Regions from separate parts of the Bradyrhizobium quebecense genome, predicted to be linked through region 3. Evidence: predicted binding sites of a transcription regulator. Region 3 holds the regulator's gene; each other region holds the start of a gene.
What was found. Region 3 encodes PhoB, which activates phosphate uptake and scavenging genes when phosphate is short. Its sites were predicted from a motif close to TGTCATNNANCTGTCAT; they were not measured.

Region 1 (4,524 bases), 1.6 Mb from region 3:
CATCATCCCCTCGAACCTGATCCGCTTTCCGGTGCGCCGCTTCCTGGATTCGATCCGCGGCGTCGATACGTTGATCTGGGCGCTGGTCTGGATCAACGTCGTCGGCCTCGGCCCGTTTGCCGGTGTGCTGGCGATCATGGTCTCCGACTTCGGCGCGTTCGGAAAGCTGTTCTCCGAGGCGATCGAGGCGGCGGACCGCAAGCAGGTCGAGGGCATCCGCGCCTCCGGCGGCAACGCGTTGCATGAAATCCGCTTCGGCCTGCTGCAGCAGGTGCTGCCTGTGATCGCCGGGCAGGTGCTCTATTTCATCGAATCGAACACGCGTTCGGCCACCATCATCGGCATCGTCGGCGCCGGCGGCATCGGGCTGCAGCTCGCCGAGCAGATCCGCGTGCTGGAATGGCAGAAGGTGTCGTTCCTGATCCTGATGATCCTGATTGCGGTCGCCGCGATCGATTTCATCTCGAGCAAGCTGCGCTTTGCCATCATCGGCCAAAGGGCGGTGGTGTAGGACGTCACCTCGCCCCGCGCTTGCGGGGAGAGGTCGGATTGCGCTCGGCGATGCGAAGCATCGTCCGGTGCAATCCGGGTGAGGGGTTTGTCCCCGTACTCACATCTGTCGGATTCGCGGAGGCAGCCCCTCACCCCAACCCCTCTCCCCGCAAGAGCGGGGCGAGGGAGTAGAGAGATCAGCTATTCTCGACGAGAAACTCCACGCGCTCGGCGGCGAAGCGCGAGCGCTTGGTCACCAGCGGGCGGTCCAGCATATCGACATCGGTCGCGTCGACCACCAGCACCGGCCGGCCCAGCGGCAGATCGAGCCGTGCGGCGTCGGTCGCATCGGCAATCGCCGCGGTGATCCGGGTCGAGGCGCGGTGGTAATCCTTCACGCCGTAATGCCCGAGCAGCTTCGTCATCGAGCGAACGTCGGCGAACACGCTGCCTGCATCGGGAAAGCGCTCGGCCGACAGCCAGGTGGTGGAAACGCAGATCGGCGTCCGGTCGGCGAGACGCACCGCTTCGATCCGGATCAGCGGCGCGCCAATCTTCAAGCCCAGCTCGCGCGCGATCTCGCGATTGGCGACATCACTGCCTGCATCGATCAGCTGGCCGCGCGGCTCGTGGCCGCCGGCGCCGACGATCTCGGAGAATCGCGTGCGTGAGCGCAGCGGGTAGGCAAGGCGCTGAGCTTCGACATAGGTGCCGCTGCCGCGCTCGGCGCGCACCAGGCCGCGCTCCGCCAGTGCGGCGAGCGCCCGCCGCACGGTGTGGCGGTTGACCCGGTAAGTCTCGGCGATCTCCATCTCGCCGGGCAGCTTTTCGCCCGCGGCAAAGCGGCCGTCGGCGATGCCGCGCTCGATGCCGTCAGCGACCTGCCGCCACAAGGCGACGCCGGAACTTTCCTGCATGCTCATGGCGCGGTGATACCAGAAATCTTCGGTTTGTCACGAAACAGTCATGGCACTCGGCTATCAAGTTGTCTATTATCATAGACAACTTGATCCAAGCAAGGTTGCCCAAAGGTTGCACATGAATTCGACCATGAGTTCGACCGGAGCAGACAGCAAACAGGCCCAGCGCAAGGCCGCGATGTCGGTGCTGGCGCACTCCGCCGCGGCCGACATTGCAGGCAGGCTGGCGGCGATCGCAGTGCCCACGCATGAAAACCTGCGCGAGCCGGAGAACGGCCTCGTGATGATGCGCGGGCGGATCGGCGGTGACGGTGCGCCGTTCAACCTCGGCGAGGCGACGGTGTCGCGCGCGGCGGTGCGGCTTGCGACCGGCGAGGTGGGCTTCGGCTACACGCTCGGCCGCGATGCGCACAAGGCGCAGATGATCGCGCTGTGCGACGCCATGGTGCAATCGGCGGAGCTGTCCGGCGAGGTCGAAGCGAAGGTGATCGCGCCGCTGCGTGTTGCCATGAATGCCGAACGCGCCCGCAAGGCCGCGGAGACCGCGGCGACGCGGGTTGATTTCTACACGATGGTGCGCGGTGAGGGGTGATGCAATGACGACGATTGCCGAAATGCCCGCAGGGTTTGCCGACAAGGTGCTGTCGGCGCAATCCACGTTCCGCTCCGTGATGGATGCGATGGCGCGCCCAGGCAGCGTGCAGCGCGTCGCCGCTGATGTCGGAACGCCCGCCGGCATGATGCGCGGCTCGGCCGCGATCGCGCTGACGCTGTTCGATCATGATACGCCGATCTGGCTCGACGCCGCGATGTCGGCGACACCGGACGTCGCCCGCTGGCTGAAGTTTCACGCCAGCGCGCCGGTGATCGCCGATTCCTCGATCGCAAGCTTCGCGCTGATCGGCGATCCGGCCAACCTGCCCGTGCTCGACCGCTTCGCGTTCGGCAGCAGCGAGTATCCGGATCGTTCGACCACGCTGATCCTGCAGGTCGACAGCCTGACGCAGGGCCCGGCCTTCGAGCTGAAAGGTCCCGGCATCGACGGCAGCGCGCTGTTGCAGGCGATGATCAAGCCGCGCGACCTGTTCCAGCGGCTGTCGATCAATGAAGCGCTGTTCCCGCGCGGCGTCGACGTCGTGCTGGTCCATGACGACAAGATTGTCGCGATCCCGCGCACCACGCGGCTGATCGCAAGCGGAGTGTGAGCGATGTATGTAGCCGTCAAGGGAGGCGAGCGCGCCATCGAGAACGCTCATCGGCTGCTCGCGCATGAGCGGCGCGGCGATCGCGATGTGCCCGAGGTGACGCTGGCGCAGATCTCCGAGCAGCTCGCGCTCGGTGTCGACCGCGTGATGACCGAAGGCTCGCTCTACGATCGCGAGCTAGCGGCGCTCGCGATCAAGCAGGCGCGCGGCGACATGATCGAGGCGATCTTCCTGGTTCGTGCCTTCCGCGCCACGCTGCCGCGTTTTGGCGCCACCGAGCCGGTCAATACCGGCGAGATGCAGGTGCGGCGGCGCATCTCCTCGACCTTCAAGGACGTTCCGGGCGGCCAGATCCTGGGGCCGACCTTCGATTACACCCATCGCCTGCTCGATCCGCAGCTCGCGGAAGGCTTTGTGCCGGAGCAGCCGGTGACCGCGGAAGCCTCGCAGGCGGCAACGCCGCGGGTGACCGACATTCTCGGCCGCGACGGCTTGATCGAATCGTCGCCGCAGGCGGACGCCGACGCGCCGGTCGGCGACCTCACGCGCGAGCCGCTGAGCTTCCCGGCCTATCGCGATCTGCGGCTGCAGAATCTGGCGCGCGGCGACGAGGGCTTTCTGCTCGCACTCGGCTATTCGACGCAGCGCGGCTACGGCCGCAATCATCCCTTCGCCGGCGAGATCCGCTTCGGCGAGGTCGAGGTCGAATTCTCAGCCGAAGACGTCGGCTTCGCGGTGCCGCTCGGCTCGATCGAGCTGACCGAGTGCCAGATGGTCAACCAGTTCAAGGGCTCGACCACCGAGGCGCCGTGCTTTACCCGCGGCTATGGCCTCGCCTTCGGACAGAGCGAGCGCAAGACCATGTCGATGGCGCTGGTCGACCGCGCGCTGCGCGCACGCGAGCTCGGCGAGGAGGCGGCGGCGCCGGCGCAGGACGAGGAGTTCGTGATGTCGCACTCCGACAATGTCCAGTCGACCGGCTTCGTCGAGCATCTGAAGTTGCCGCATTACGTCGACTTCCAGTCCGAGCTCGGCCTGCTCCGCAAGCTGCGGCAGGAGTTCGCGGAAGCCAACGAAGCCGTCGAACTGCAGGAGGCCGCGGAATGAACGCGCCGACGTACAATTTCGCCTATCTCGACGAGCAGACCAAGCGGATGATCCGCCGCGCGATCCTGAAGGCGATCGCGATCCCCGGCTATCAGGTGCCGTTCGCGAGCCGCGAGATGCCGATGCCCTATGGCTGGGGCACCGGCGGCGTGCAGGTGACGGCGGCGATCCTCGGCCCCGGCGACGTGCTGAAGGTGATCGACCAGGGTTCGGACGATACCACCAACGCGATCTCGATCCGCAAGTTCTTCGGCAAGACCGCGGGTGTCGCGACCACGACCTCGACCACGGACGCGACCGTGATCCAGACTCGGCACCGCATTCCCGAAGCGTCGCTGCACGCCGGACAGGTGCTGGTCTATCAGGTGCCGATCCCCGAGCCGCTGCGCTTTCTCGAGCCGCGCGAGACCGAGACGCGGCGCATGCACGCGCTCGCCGAATACGGGCTGATGCATGTCAAGCTCTACGAGGACATCGCGCGCTTCGGCCACATCGCGACCGCCTACGCCTATCCGGTGAAGGTCAACGCACGCTACGTGATGGACCCGTCGCCGACGCCGAAATTCGACAATCCGAAGATGGACAATTGCGCGGCCTTGCAGCTGTTCGGCGCCGGCCGCGAGAAGCGCATCTACGCGATCCCGCCCTACACCACCGTGGTCTCGCTGGATTTCGAGGATCATCCGTTCACGCGCTACCGCTTCAACGCGCCCTGCGCGCTGTGCGGCGCCGATAATTCCTATCTCGACGAGATCGTCACCGACGACAAGGGCGGGCGGATGTTCGTCTGCTCCGACACC
Region 2 (4,524 bases), 700 kb from region 3:
TGAACTACGCCAAGGAAGATCTGAAGGAGGGCCTGCGCAAGCTGACGAACGGCAAGGGCGCCGACATCGTGTTCGATCCGGTCGGCGGCTCCTATGCCGAGGCCGCGCTGCGCTCGACCGCATGGGAAGGCCGCTTCCTGGTGATCGGCTTTGCCGCCGGCGACATTCCGAAGATTCCGCTCAACCTCGCGCTGCTGAAGGGCTGCGACATCCGCGGCGTGTTCTGGGGCGCATGGGCGCGGCTGAACCCGGAGAAGAACCGCAAGAACCTCGAGAAGCTCGTGCAGTGGACCGCGGAAGGCAAGATCTCCTCGCATGTCGACCGCACCTTCCCGCTGTCGCAGACCGCGGAAGCCTTGAAGGTGCTCGCTGGCCGCAAGGCGATGGGCAAGGTGATCCTGCATCCGGGCAGTTGAGCTGAGATCGCGTAGCTCGGATGGAGCGCAGCGAAATCCGGGACCGCTCGATCGATTGGTGAGTAAGACCCCGGATTACGCTGCGCCTCATCCGGGCTACAGTCTGAGAACAGACGACCGCGCTCCTTGCCATCACCGTCACCCTGAGGAGCGCGCTCTTGCGCGCGTCTCGAAGGGTCGACGGCCACCGGCGGGGCAGTGCGTCCTTCGAGGCGCGCTCCGCCCGCACCTCCAGCGACAACGGCTTAGCCGTTGCGCGGGGGATGACGGATCGAGAGCCTCCTTCCCGCTACGCTTGCGACGCTCCCTCTTCCGGCACTCCGCGCTTCAGCGCGGCGCGCGCGGCATCGCGGTGCTCCGGGGTGATGTGGCTTGCCACCATGCGGATCGCAGTTGCGAGCACGGCGGCATCGTCGGTGAAGCCGAGCACCGGCAGCATGTCCGGGATGAAATCGAACGGCAGGATGAAATAGGCGATCGCGCCGAGCAGCGCCGCCTGGACATGGCGCGGCGTCTGCCGGTCGAAGGCACAGTAATAGGCGGCCAGCAGATCCTCGGCGAAAGGCAGCCGCGCCACCACTTTCTTGAACTTGATCCAGAAGCGGCGGCGCACGCTTTCCGGGTCCTGCGCCAGCCGGTCGGCAGGCCCGAATCCCACGCCGGTGTCGGTCGATGGCATCGCCAGGTTCCCTTTGGCGCCGCGCGACGGATCGGCGGCGGACAATGCGAATCTGGGGATGTCGGCCAACCCGCGCAAGGTTGCGCGCAGCCGGGTCAGTTGACCCCGAACTGCCTCGCGATCGCGTTCATGGCCTTGGCGAGGTCGATGTCGCGCTTGGTCACCCCGCCGACATCGTGGGTCGCCAGCACGACCTCGACCGTTTTGTAGACGTTCTTCCATTCGGGGTGATGGTCGCTCTTCTCGGCGACCAAAGCGGCGCGCGCCATGAAGCCGAAGGCCTCGTTGAAGTCCTTGAACACGAAGGTCTTTGCGATCGCCTCGCGTCCGGCCAGCTCCGACCAGCCGGCCAGTTCCCAAAGCGCGGCCTTCTTTGCTTCCGCTGACAGCCTTTCGACCATGGCAACCCTCCCGTTTGACGCCGACCTTAGCCTAACAACCGGCCTCCGGGGTGGGATCCATGCCGAAAATAAGGCCGAAAGAGCGGCCTATTGCCGCTGGTAACCATGACGGAGATGTAACATCTGTGGCTCCAGGAATTTGCTACAAATGCACAATGCATGCGCGTTGCTAGTTTTGCGAGATTGAGCCCCGACGATTGTTTGCGAGATCGATGACCGACGGCCCCGCCAGCATATCGCCCAAGCCGCTGCGCTCGGCAAAGCGACGGCTGATGTTCGTCTTGATCGCGGGCGCGCTCGCCATCGTCGGCGCGATGGCCGCCGGGTATTATTTCGCGGTGCGTCCGGTGACGCTGCGGATCGCGGTCGGCCCCGCAAGCAGCGATGACCTCAAGGTCGTGCAGGCGCTGGCGCAGGCCTTCAACAACCAGCAGCACACCCAGGTCAAGCTGCGCCCGGTGCAGACCGACGGCGCCACCGCGAGCGCGCAGACGCTGGCCGACGGCAAGGCCGACCTCGCCATCATCCGCGGCGATCTCGAGGTACCGAAGAATGCGCAGGCGGTCGCGACCTTGCGCAAGAACGTCGTGGTGATGTGGGTGCCGCCCGCAGCCAAGGGCAAGAGCCGCAAGGCCGCAAAGATCACCAAGATCGCGCAGCTTGCCGGCCGCAAGATCGGCGTCGTCGGCCGCACGCCGGCCAACGTCAATCTGCTGAAGCTGATCCTGCAGCAATACGGCGTCGACCCGATGAAGGTCGAGATCGTGCAATTCCCGGCCAATGAAGCAGTCGAGGCCATCAAGAATCTGAAGGCCGATGCCTATCTCGCCGTCGGTCCGGCCAACAGCAAGCTCACGATCGATGCGATCACGGCGTCGACCAAAGACGGCGGCGAGCCCACCTTCCTGCCGATCGATGCGTCCGAAGCGATTGCGCAGAACCATCCGGCCTATGAGGCCGCGGAAATTCCCGCGGGCTCGCTCGGCTCGGCCGACCGGCCCGAGGATGAGGTGAAGACGATCAGCTTCTCGCACCATATCGTCGCGCGAAAGGGCCTGTCGGACGCGACGGTCGCGGCATTCACCCGGCAATTGTTCGCGATCCGGCAGTCGCTCAAGAACGATTTCCCGCTCGCCGCCAAGATCGAGACGCCCGACACCGACAAGGATGCCACCATCCCGGTGCATCCCGGCGCGGCGGCCTTCGTCGACGGCGAGGAAAAGACCTTCCTCGACCGCTACAGCGATTACATCTGGTGGAGCCTGATGGCGTTCTCGGCGATGGGCTCGGCCGGTGCATGGTTCGCCGGCTATCTCAAGCAGGACGAGCGCAACACCAACACTTCGCAGCGCGAACGCCTGCTGGAGATGCTGAAGGCCGCGCGGCAGAGCGATTCGACCGATGAGCTCGACCAACTGCAGGCGGAAGCCGACGACATCCTGCGCCACACGCTCGACTGTTTCGAGCATGGCGCCATCGAGGAAGGCACGCTGACCGCGTTCAACATCGCGCTCGAGCAGTTCCACAACGCGGTGGCCGACCGCAAGGCGCTGCTGCTCAGCATGCCGCAGAATTTGCAACGGACTGCGAGCCAGTTCAGGGCGGCGGGCACGGCGTAGGGCTTACCCTCCCATCTCTCCACGAGCTCACCTTCGCCTCTCCCGCTTGCGGGGGAGGCCGCATTGCATCGTCAGATGCAATGCGGGTGGGGGCTCTCTCCGCGATACGACTCGTGGAGAGAGCCCCCACCCCACCCTCCCCCGCAAGCGGGAGAGGGAGCCTTACAGACGTGCTCACCTCACGCGGCCTCCCTGTAATCTCTCCGTCATAGAATTTTTCTAGGTCTGTGCTGGCCCGCGGCGCATTGTCGCTGTGACCTGAGGAGGTTCCATGACGATCCGGTTCTCGCGAAAACTGACCCGCCGACGTTTTCTCTCGACGGCTGCTGCGGCCGGCGCCGGCGTGATTGCGATGCCTTATCTGTCGCGCGCGGCCGATCGCCCCGTGATCACCCATGGCGTGCAGTCCGGCGATGTCGGCGTCGACGGCGGCGTGGTGTGGGCGCGCGCGGACCGCCCCTCGCAGATGATGGTCGAGGTCGCGACATCAGATTCGTTCAAGGATGCCCGCGCGCTGCCGCCGATCACGGCGTTGCCGGAGAGCGACTTCACCGCAAAGATGCTGCTGGAGAACCTGCCCTCGGGCCAGGACATCTTCTATCGCGTCCGCTTCCGCGATCTCGCCCATATCGACATTGTCGGCGAGCCCGTGGTCGGCCGCTTCCGCACCGCGCCGAGCGACCGCCGCGACGTCTCCTTCGTGTGGGGCGGCGACGTCGCCGGCCAGGGCTGGGGCATCAACCCCGACGACGGCGGCATGATCACCTTCGCCGCGATGAAGAAGCACGCCCCGGATTTCTTCCTGCATTCCGGCGACACCATCTATGCCGACGGCGTCATCACCGCCGAGCAGAAGCAGCCCGACGGCAAGATCTGGAAGAACATCACGATTCCGGAGAAGGCCAAGGTCGCCGAGACGCTCGACGAATACCGCGCCGCGCACAAATACAATTTCCTCGACGGCAATCTGCGCGCCTTCAATGCCGAGGTGCCGATCTTCGTGCAGTGGGACGACCACGAGGTGACCAACAACTGGTCGCTCTCCAAGCAGTTGCCGGCGGCCTACAAGGAGCGCGACATCAACGTGCTCGCCGCGCGTGCGGCGAAAGCCTTCCACGAGATGTATCCGATGCGCGAGAGCGTCGTAGAGCCGGGCCGCGTCTATCGCACGCTGAGCTACGGCCCGCATCTCGACGTGTTCATGCTCGACGAGCGCAGCTATCGCGGCCCGAACGGGGCGAACCTGCAGGAGACCTACGGCCCCGACGCCTATTTCATCGGGCCGGATCAGATGGCCTGGCTGAAGCGCGCGCTGCTCAACTCGCGCGCCACCTGGAAGGTGATCGCCTCCGACATGCCGCTGTCGCTGATCGTCTATGACGACGCCGCCAACAAGAAGGGCTCGGAAG
Region 3 (4,524 bases):
GTGGCCACCGACCTCGAGCGGATCGGCGACCTCGCCAAGAACATGGGCAAGCGCGTCGCGGCGCTGGAAAGCGATTTCCAGCCGCTGAAGCTGATCCGCGGCCTGGAGCACATGACCGACCTCGTGCTGTCGCAGGTCAAGTCGGTGCTCGACGCCTATGCCGCGCACGATCTGCCGGCGGCGATGAACGTCTGGAAGGGCGACGAGGAGGTCGATGCGATCTGCACCTCGCTGTTCCGCGAGCTCTTGACCTACATGATGGAGGATCCGCGCAACATCTCGTTCTGCATCCATCTGATGTTCTGCGCCAAGAACATCGAGCGGATCGGCGATCACGCCACCAACATCGCCGAAACCGTGTTCTACATGATCGAGGGCCAGCAGATCACCGACAAGCGCCCGAAGGGCGACATGACCAACTTTGCCACCACGGTGCCGGGTACCTAGGACATGATCCGCAGGCGCGGGGCCGGATTGTCTTCACGACAAGTCGTCTCCGCGGGGATTATGGTCAGGAAAGTAAGCGTTTCGGTTTGCGTCTGGGCAACGGATCACCACAGAGAGAGAATTTAAACCGATGAGCGCACGCATTCTGGTAGTCGAAGACGAGGAAGCGCTGACGACACTGTTGCGCTACAACCTCGATGCGGAAGGCTACGATGTCGAAACGGTCGGGCGCGGCGACGATGCCGACACCCGCCTGAAGGAGCGCGTTCCCGACCTCGTGGTACTGGACTGGATGCTGCCGGGCCTGTCCGGCATCGAGCTGTGCCGCCGCCTGCGGGCGCGTCCCGAGACCAAGCAGCTTCCGATCATCATGCTGACCGCGCGCGGCGAGGAGAGCGAGCGCGTGCGCGGGCTTGCCACCGGCGCCGACGACTACATCGTCAAGCCGTTCTCGGTGCCGGAATTGCTGGCACGGGTGAAGGGCCTGCTGCGCCGCGCGAGCCCGGAGCGGCTTGCAACCGTGCTGACCTACGGCGACATCGAGCTCGATCGCGAGAAGCGCCGCGTGGCGCGCTCGGGACGTCCGATCGATCTCGGTCCGACCGAGTATCGGCTGCTCGAATTCTTCCTCGAGCATCCCGGCCGCGTGTTCAGCCGCGAGCAGCTGCTCGACAGCGTCTGGGGCCGCGACATCTATATCGATGAGCGTACCGTCGACGTGCACATCGGCCGCCTGCGCAAGCTGCTCAATCCGGGCCGCGAGCAGGATCCGATCCGCACCGTGCGCGGCGCCGGTTATGCGCTCGACGACCGGTTTGCCAAGGCCGAGCCGCAGCCGTAAGGCTTGCACGGCAACCTCAAGCCACAACACGGCGTTGTCCCGGCTTTCGCCGGGACGACGCTGGTGGATACTTCCGCGCTACGATCACACAAAAAAATCCCCGCTTTCGCGGGGATTTGTTTTTGCAGTCCAGGCAGTTTCCCGAGTGCTACTTGATCTGTGGCTTCGCCGACGGCCGGCGGCGATCGTTGGCGGGCTGGTAGGCAACGCGCGAGTGATGCGCGCAATAGGGCAGGCCGGCGAGCGCCTTGCCGCCGCAGAAGAAGAATTCCGGGCTCGAGGGATCGCCGACCGGCCAGTGGCAGGTGGCCTCGTTGAGCTCGAGCAGCGACAGCCGCTGGCTCATCGGCACCACGTTGTCGAAGGAGATCGGATCGGGCTCCATCTCGACCTCGAAGGCGTGCGCAAGCGCGGTGTTGCCGCGCGAGACCGGGCGCGCCACCCGCATCATGTGCTGGGCGGGGCGGGCCTTGCGCTGCCGCGGCGCGGCCGTGGAGGGGGCCTTGGCGCGGCCGGAGAGGCCGAGCCGATGCACTTTGCCGATCACGGCGTTTCGCGTCACATTGCCAAGTTCCGCCGCGATCTGGCTGGCCGAGAGGCCGGATTCCCAGAGCTTCTTCAGCTGCTCGACGCGATCGTCGGACCAGGTCAATACAGTCATCGCATTCTTCCTTTCGCATGGCGCCGGCCACTCATCGGAGCGGCGCTGCGAGCCAATCTGGACAAATATCCCTGCGGCCAGAATCCCTTAGCCCTCGCCGGGCACGGTGTTGCGCCCGAACGTTTACACGAGACACGAAGGCTACTTAGAGGGTCCAGTACTGCCGCACGAGATGTCGTACCCGACAGGCCAAACGCTACAATATGGCGTGACTCTGGCGCAAGAGTCCGCGGCCGTGCGTCCACATGTTCCCACAAAGTTAAGCATTGCTATGAGGCTTTTCCACCGCACCGGAATGCTCCGGATTGCGCTGGTTTCGCATTGCAGGAAGGCCAGCAAAGGCCGGCTCCTGACGATTGACACTTACCGGCCGCCGCATAGAATGACCCGTACGTGCCGCCCGCAAAGGCGGCCGTTTTGTTTTCCGAAGCTGGCGGTTGCTGCGTTGGCGTCAAGGCGCGCAGCAATTGACGGCTTCAAACCGGCAGTGAACGCCATGACCAACGCCTCGTCGCATCTGCTCCCCGTCTTCGCCCGGGTCGATCTCGGCTTCGAGCGCGGCGAGGGCGCCTGGCTGATCGCAACCAACGGCGACCGCTATCTCGATTTCACCTCGGGTGTCGCGGTGAACGCGCTCGGGCATGCGCACCCGCATCTGGTCAAGGCGCTGCAGGAACAGGCGACCAAGCTCTGGCACATGTCGAACCTGTTCAAGAGCCCGGACGGCGAGGTGCTTGCCGCGCGGCTGTGCGAGCAGAGCTTTGCCGACTTCGTGTTCTTCTGCAATTCCGGCGCCGAAGCGATGGAGGGCGTGATCAAGCTGGTCCGCCACCACCACTTCTCCAAGGGCCATCCCGAACGCTACCGCATCATCACCTTCGAAGGCGCCTTCCATGGCCGTACGCTGGGCACGCTGGCTGCGACCGGCTCGGCGAAATATCTCGAAGGCTTTGGCCCGCCGATGGACGGCTTCGACCAGGTGCCGCACGGCGACATCGAGGCGGTGAAGAAGGCGATCGGCCCGCACACCGCCGGCATCCTGATCGAGCCGGTGCAGGGCGAGGGCGGCGTGCGCTCGGCGCCGCAGGCGTTCTTCAAAGCACTGCGCGCGCTGTGCGACGAGCATGGCCTGCTGCTCGCCTTCGACGAGGTGCAGACCGGCATGGGCCGCACCGGCGAGCTGTTCGCCTACAAGCGCACCGGCGTCACGCCGGACGTGATGTCGCTGGCGAAGGCGCTCGGCGGCGGGTTCCCGATCGGCGCGGTGCTGGCGACCGCGCAGGCTGCGGCCGGCATGGCGCCGGGCTCGCACGGCTCGACTTTCGGCGGTAATCCGCTGGCGGTCGCCGCCGCCAATGCGGTGCTCGACGTCATGCTCAAGCCCGGTTTCTTCGAGCACGTGCAGAAGATGTCGCTGCTGCTCAAGCAGAAGCTCGCTTCCGTGGTCGACCGCTATCCCGGCGTGCTGTCGGAGGTGCGCGGCGAGGGCCTGTTGATCGGAGTCAAGGCGGTGGTGCCGTCGGGCGATCTGATCGCCGCGCTGCGCAACGAGAAGCTGCTCACCGTCGGCGCCGGCGACAATGTGGTGCGGTTCCTGGCGCCCCTGATCGTGACCGAGGCCGAGATCGACCAGTCGATCACAGCGCTCGAGCGCGCCTGCTCTGTGCTATCGGCGCCGCAGCCGAAGAAGGCGGCTGGATAATGAGCAAGCCGGTCCGTCACTTCCTCGACATCAACGAGCTGCCGCTCGCCGAGCTGCGCAACATGCTCGAAGCCGGAGCCGCCATGAAGGCGAGGCTGAAGGCGCATGAGAAGGGCAGGAAGCCGCTCGAAGGCAAGACGCTGGCGATGATCTTCGAGCGCCCGTCGACCCGCACAAGGGTGTCGTTCGACGTCGGCATGCGCCAGCTCGGCGGTGAATCCATCATGCTGACCGGCGCCGAGATGCAGCTCGGCCGCGGCGAGACCATCGCCGACACCGCGCGCGTGCTGTCGCGTTATGTCGATGCGATCATGATCCGCATCCTCAACCATGACGCGCTGCTCGAGCTCGCCGCCCACGCCACCGTGCCCGTCATCAACGGCCTGACCCGGCGTTCGCATCCCTGCCAGGTGATGGCCGACCTCATGACCTATGAGGAAAACCGCGGCTCGATCGAGGGCAAGACGGTGGCCTGGACCGGCGACGACAACAACGTGCTGGCCTCCTGGGCGCACGCTGCGGAGCGGTTCAAGTTCAATCTCAACATTGCCACCCCGCCCGAGCTCTCGCCGAAGAAGCCGATGCGGGACTGGATCAAGGCCACCGGCGCGCCGATCATGCTCGGCACCGATCCGGAAGCCGCCGTGCGCGGCGCCGACTGCGTCGTCACCGACACCTGGGTGTCGATGGGCGACAAGGAGGGCGAGCACCGCCACAACGTGCTGAAGCCCTATCAGGTCAATGCCAAGCTGATGTCGCTCGCCAAGCCGGACGCGCTGTTCATGCACTGCCTGCCCGCGCATCGCGGCGAGGAGGTCACCGACGAGGTGATCGACGGCCCGCAATCTGTGGTGTTCGACGAGGCGGAAAACC
Region 4 (4,524 bases), 1.9 Mb from region 3:
GGTGTGACTTGCTTCACCTCTCCCGCTTGCGGGTCGCTTGCGGGGGAGGTCGGAGCCCATCGTTAGATGCGATCCGGGTGGGAGTTTTCTCCACACGAAGAGCGTCGCTTGTGGCGACACCCCCACCCCGACCCTCTCCCGCAAGCGGGAGAGGGAGATCACTACCGTCTTGGCAATTACCTCAGATACTCAGCTCCACCGGCACGTCCTCCGGCTTGACGCCGGCGAGGCCGAGGCCCTTGACGAACCATTCGCGCATCTGGCCGATGCCGCGGTTGTAGTCGATCCACACTGACAGGAAATCGCGCCAGCGCTTGTCCTGTTCGCGTCGCACCGCCGTGCCGCTGGCAATCGTCACCGAGGGCGAGGCCAGGATCTTGTAGGTGCCGAGGTTCGGGTTCTTGGCGATCGCGGTCAGCCCGAGCACCAGCGCGTTGACCACGCAATCGACGCGGCCCGACGACATTTCCAGCATCACCTCGTCGCGCGACTTCAGCGACTTGATGGTGGCGTTCGGCGCAAAGCGCCGGGCCACCGCCTCGTTGGCCGAGCCGACGTCGACCGCGATCTTGACCTCGGGCTTGTTGATGTCGGCCCAGGTCTTGGCTTCGAGGCCCTTCTTCAGCATCGCGCCGAACGGATGTGGGAACACCAGGTTGGTGAAATCCACCACCAGCGCCCGCTGCGGGGTCGGGTTGAGCGCAAAGCCGAGGTCGATCTTGTTGGCCTGCAGATCGAGGATTGAATTGCCATACGTCGACTCGACATATTCCAGCTTGACGTCGAGCAGCTTGGCAAGGTCGTTCGCCATCTCGATCGAGAAGCCGGACCAGGTGCCGGTGGCGAGGTCCTTGTTGAAATAGGGCAGCTCGCCCGGCAGCACCGCGATCCGCAGCGTCTTGTTGGCCCTGATCCGGTCGAGCGTGTTGTCGGCCTGGGTCTGCGCTGCGGCCGGGGTTGCCATGACGGCCGCGAGCGCCGCGCCGCTGCCGATCCCGAGCGCATAGCGCAGCGCGTCGCGGCGATCTTCGGAAATTGCGATGTCGTCGGATTGAGTCAAGCGGGCCTCCCTGCACCAGATCGGGGGAAGCCTAGCGTCGGGATCGGGCGTCAGCAATAGCGGGCGCCTGCGCCATTGGTAGGCGAGGGGTGGCTGTCTCTTGCTCTTCACCTCCCCCGCAAGCGGGAGAGGGGGCAGAGCGTGCACGTGGTCCGATCAATACGTTCCCGGCACGTACATCTCCGGCGGGATCGGGCCGCGGTGATAGTCGGGGTTGCGGACCCGCGGCGGCAGCACCACCGGTTGGTGCGTGACCTGCTGATAGGGGATCTGGGTCAACAGATGCGAGATGCAGTTCAGCCGGGCACGCTTCTTGTCGACGGCATCGACGATCCACCACGGCGAGTCCTGCAGGTGCGTGCGCTCCAGCATGGTCTCCTTGGCCTTGGTGTAGAGCTCCCAGCGGGTCCGCGCCTCGACATCAATCGGGCTCAGCTTCCACTGCTTCAGCGGATCGTGGATCCGCATCGAGAAGCGGAACGCCTGTTCCTCGTCGGTGATCGAGAACCAGTATTTCAGCAGGATGATGCCGGAGCGGATCAGCATGAGCTCGAATTCCGGCACCGACCTGAAGAACTCCTCATACTGCTCGTCGTTGCAGAACCCCATCACCTTCTCGACGCCGGCGCGGTTGTACCAGCTGCGGTCGAACAGCACGATCTCGCCGCCGGCCGGCAGATGCGAGACGTAGCGCTGGAAGTACCATTGCGTGCGTTCGCGCTCGTTCGGCGCCGGCAGCGCCGCGACGCGGCAGATGCGCGGGTTGAGCCGCTGCGTGATGCGCTTGATGACGCCGCCCTTGCCGGCGGAATCGCGGCCCTCGAACAGCACGACGACCTTCTGCTTCTCGTGCTGCACCCAGTCCTGCAGCTTGACCAGCTCGCCCTGCAGCCGCAGCAATTCGCGGAAGTAGAGCTTGCGATCGATCGACGGGTTTCCGGCGGCCCCGTCGTGCTCGAACTCGTCGAGCCTCACGTCGTCGAGCTCGAGCTCGAGTTCCTCGTCGAGGCTGTCGGCCATCTCCTGGTGGATGCGGGCGCGCAAGGCTTCGTCGCGGGCGGCTTCGTCGGTGAGGTCGGAGGCGGTCATGAAGGTCCGTCTTTCGGAGTGCTAGATCGATCGGCGGGAGCATTGACGGGCGATGTTACCACTCTATGACATTGGCAAGACCGCTGTTTCACGCAGCCGGCGGGACTGTGCTAACAAGCGATGACAAGATCAAAAAAGGAGACGCCGATGATTTCGCTCACGCCAAAAGACGTCCTGCCCGAGGACGGCACCGCCGGTACGCTGGTCGGACGGGTCTGGCTGCCGCAGGCGGGCGGACCCGCCGTGGTCGCGGTGCGGGGCGACGGCGTGTTCGACGTCACCGCGCGCTTCCCCACCGTGAGCGCGCTGTGCGAGGAAGCCGATCCTGCGGCCGCGTTGCGTGCCACGCATGGCGAGCGGATCGGCGATTTCGAGGCGATCCTCGCCAACACGCCGCCCGATGGCCGCGACGCGACAAGACCGCATCTGCTCGCGCCGGTCGACCTGCAGGTGCTGAAGGCCGCCGGCGTTACCTTCGCGATCTCGATGCTGGAGCGCGTGATCGAGGAGCGGGCACGCGGCAACCCGTCGTCGGCGGAGGCAATCCGCAAGGAGGTGGTGCGGCTGGTCGGCGACGACCTCTCCAAGCTGAAGCCGGGCTCCGAGCCGGCGATGCGGTTGAAGCAGGTGCTGATCGACCAGAATGCCTGGAGCCAGTATCTGGAGGTCGGCATCGGCCCCGACGCCGAAGTGTTCACCAAGGCGCCGACGCTGTCCTCGGTCGGCACGGGCATGGATGCCGGCCTGCATCCGAAATCCACCTGGAACAATCCCGAGCCGGAGGTCGTGCTTGTCGTCTCCGGCGCCGGCAAGATCGTCGGCGCAGCGCTCGGCAACGACGTCAACCTGCGCGATTTTGAGGGCCGCTCGGCGCTCTTGCTGTCGAAGGCCAAGGATAACAACGCCTCCTGCGCGATCGGCCCGCTGCTGCGGCTGTTCGACGGGACCTTCTCGCTCGACGACGTCAGGAGGATGGATGTCGGCCTCACCGTGAAGGGCGCGGACGGCTTCGTGCTCGAGGGCCATTCCTCGATCTCCAAGATCAGCCGCGACCCGACCGATCTGGTCGCCCAGACCATCGGGCCTGTGCATCAATATCCCGACGGCTTTGCGCTGTTCCTCGGCACGATGTTCGCGCCGGTCAAGGACCGCGACGCCAAGGGTGAGGGTTTTACCCACAAGCGCGACGACATCGTCACCATCGAAGCACCCCAGCTCGGCAAGCTCGTCAACCGCATGCGGGGCAGCGATGAATGCGAGCCCTGGACATTCGGCGTTGGCGCGCTGATGAAGAACCTCGCACAGCGCAAGGTGCTGTGAGGACGGTGTAGCTGCGCTGAGTAGGATGGGTAGAGCGAAGCGAAACCCATCGACTCGTATCCACGATACAAATGTATCCTCGGCACAAATGATGGGTTTCGCTGCGCTCTACCCATCCTACTACTGCGCTCTACCCATCCTGCGGATGATATGCTCGGCTTTGCTGACGCCGCCGGCGTTGTCGAACATGTTCAGAAACCTGCGCGGCAGATCAATCGCGTGCTGCAACTTGAGGGCGCGCGGATGCATGAAATTCGGCGCGACCGCTTGTCGCGCCCTTATGTGATCCAGTTCATCCTCGTTCGCGCTGCTTCGCTTCAGCATACGGGCTCGACGCGAACAGAAGGAGTCGCGGACATGAGCGAGCAGCCATCGAATGGAATGCCCGATTGGCTCACGACCGATATGCTGGTGATTGCCGTCGCACTGGCCATCATTGTGGTTGGCATGTGGATCGCGCCGTAGCCTGGTTGCTCCGGCTGGTTGCCACGCTGAGACATCGTGGGATGATGTCACCACCCTAGACGCGAGGCGATGGCGAGCCTTACAAGCCGATCATCCGGAAGATCATGCCGCCGACATTTGGGCCATGATGGTGATGGCGGCGATGACGGCTTCGCGGCGGTTCGTCACCGCCTGCGGCGGCCATCGCGCTCCTGCCGCCGTCCCGCTCGGGGCCAACAGCGTCGAACGCGGCCTTCTGCTCGTCACTGAGCGCGCTGTAGAAAGTGTCCACGGCCGGACGTACCGTTCCGATCGCCTGAAGCATGGAATCGAGTCTCGCTCCGACCGCCGCAAGGCGTGCCGGTGGCGTGCGCGCATCGGTGGGCGGACAGGACGATTTCAATGTGTCCTCAGCCTTTGTCGCAGCGTCCCGCAAGGCATCGAGGCTCGCCCGCTGTGCATCGGTTGGCTTGACGTTGCGTTCGATGATGTCGCCGGGCCATGCGATGGCGGCGGGCTGCGCCATATTGCAGTTGCCGTTGTCCGCCGTCGCCTCGTGCTGGCCGCGGTGCTGATCTGCCACCAGCGCGGTCACCTTCGCTTTCTGATCG

Region 1: the regulator PhoB is predicted to act here: its motif matches at 1,444-1,460, upstream of phnF (phosphonate metabolism transcriptional regulator PhnF).
Region 2: the regulator PhoB is predicted to act here: its motif matches at 3,309-3,325, upstream of HU230_RS34065 (alkaline phosphatase D family protein).
Region 4: the regulator PhoB is predicted to act here: its motif matches at 2,204-2,220, upstream of ppk2 (polyphosphate kinase 2).

What each region holds. Positions count from the first base shown of each region.
Region 1 is NZ_CP088022.1:624,015-628,538, forward strand. Features, by position in the region: gene phnE (phosphonate ABC transporter, permease protein PhnE) at 1-511, shown strand, start outside; gene phnF (phosphonate metabolism transcriptional regulator PhnF) at 690-1,415, opposite strand; gene phnG (phosphonate C-P lyase system protein PhnG) at 1,543-2,004, shown strand; gene phnH (phosphonate C-P lyase system protein PhnH) at 2,009-2,617, shown strand; gene HU230_RS03140 (carbon-phosphorus lyase complex subunit) at 2,621-3,724, shown strand; gene HU230_RS03145 (alpha-D-ribose 1-methylphosphonate 5-phosphate C-P-lyase PhnJ) at 3,721-4,524, shown strand, end outside.
Region 2 is NZ_CP088022.1:7,091,328-7,095,851, reverse strand. Features, by position in the region: gene HU230_RS34085 (NADPH:quinone oxidoreductase family protein) at 1-416, shown strand, start outside; gene HU230_RS34080 (YkvA family protein) at 706-1,095, opposite strand; gene HU230_RS34075 (4a-hydroxytetrahydrobiopterin dehydratase) at 1,191-1,496, opposite strand; gene HU230_RS34070 (TAXI family TRAP transporter solute-binding subunit) at 1,709-3,115, shown strand; gene HU230_RS34065 (alkaline phosphatase D family protein) at 3,387-4,524, shown strand, end outside.
Region 3 is NZ_CP088022.1:7,789,198-7,793,721, forward strand. Features, by position in the region: gene phoU (phosphate signaling complex protein PhoU) at 1-447, shown strand, start outside; gene phoB (phosphate regulon transcriptional regulator PhoB) at 578-1,288, shown strand; gene HU230_RS37250 (GcrA family cell cycle regulator) at 1,437-1,949, opposite strand; gene HU230_RS37255 (aspartate aminotransferase family protein) at 2,446-3,651, shown strand; gene argF (ornithine carbamoyltransferase) at 3,651-4,524, shown strand, end outside.
Region 4 is NZ_CP088022.1:922,630-927,153, forward strand. Features, by position in the region: gene HU230_RS04400 (amino acid ABC transporter permease) at 1-7, shown strand, start outside; gene HU230_RS04405 (transporter substrate-binding domain-containing protein) at 182-1,060, opposite strand; gene ppk2 (polyphosphate kinase 2) at 1,217-2,149, opposite strand; gene HU230_RS04415 (fumarylacetoacetate hydrolase family protein) at 2,297-3,469, shown strand; gene HU230_RS04420 (hypothetical protein) at 3,620-3,934, shown strand; gene HU230_RS04425 (Spy/CpxP family protein refolding chaperone) at 4,014-4,524, opposite strand, start outside.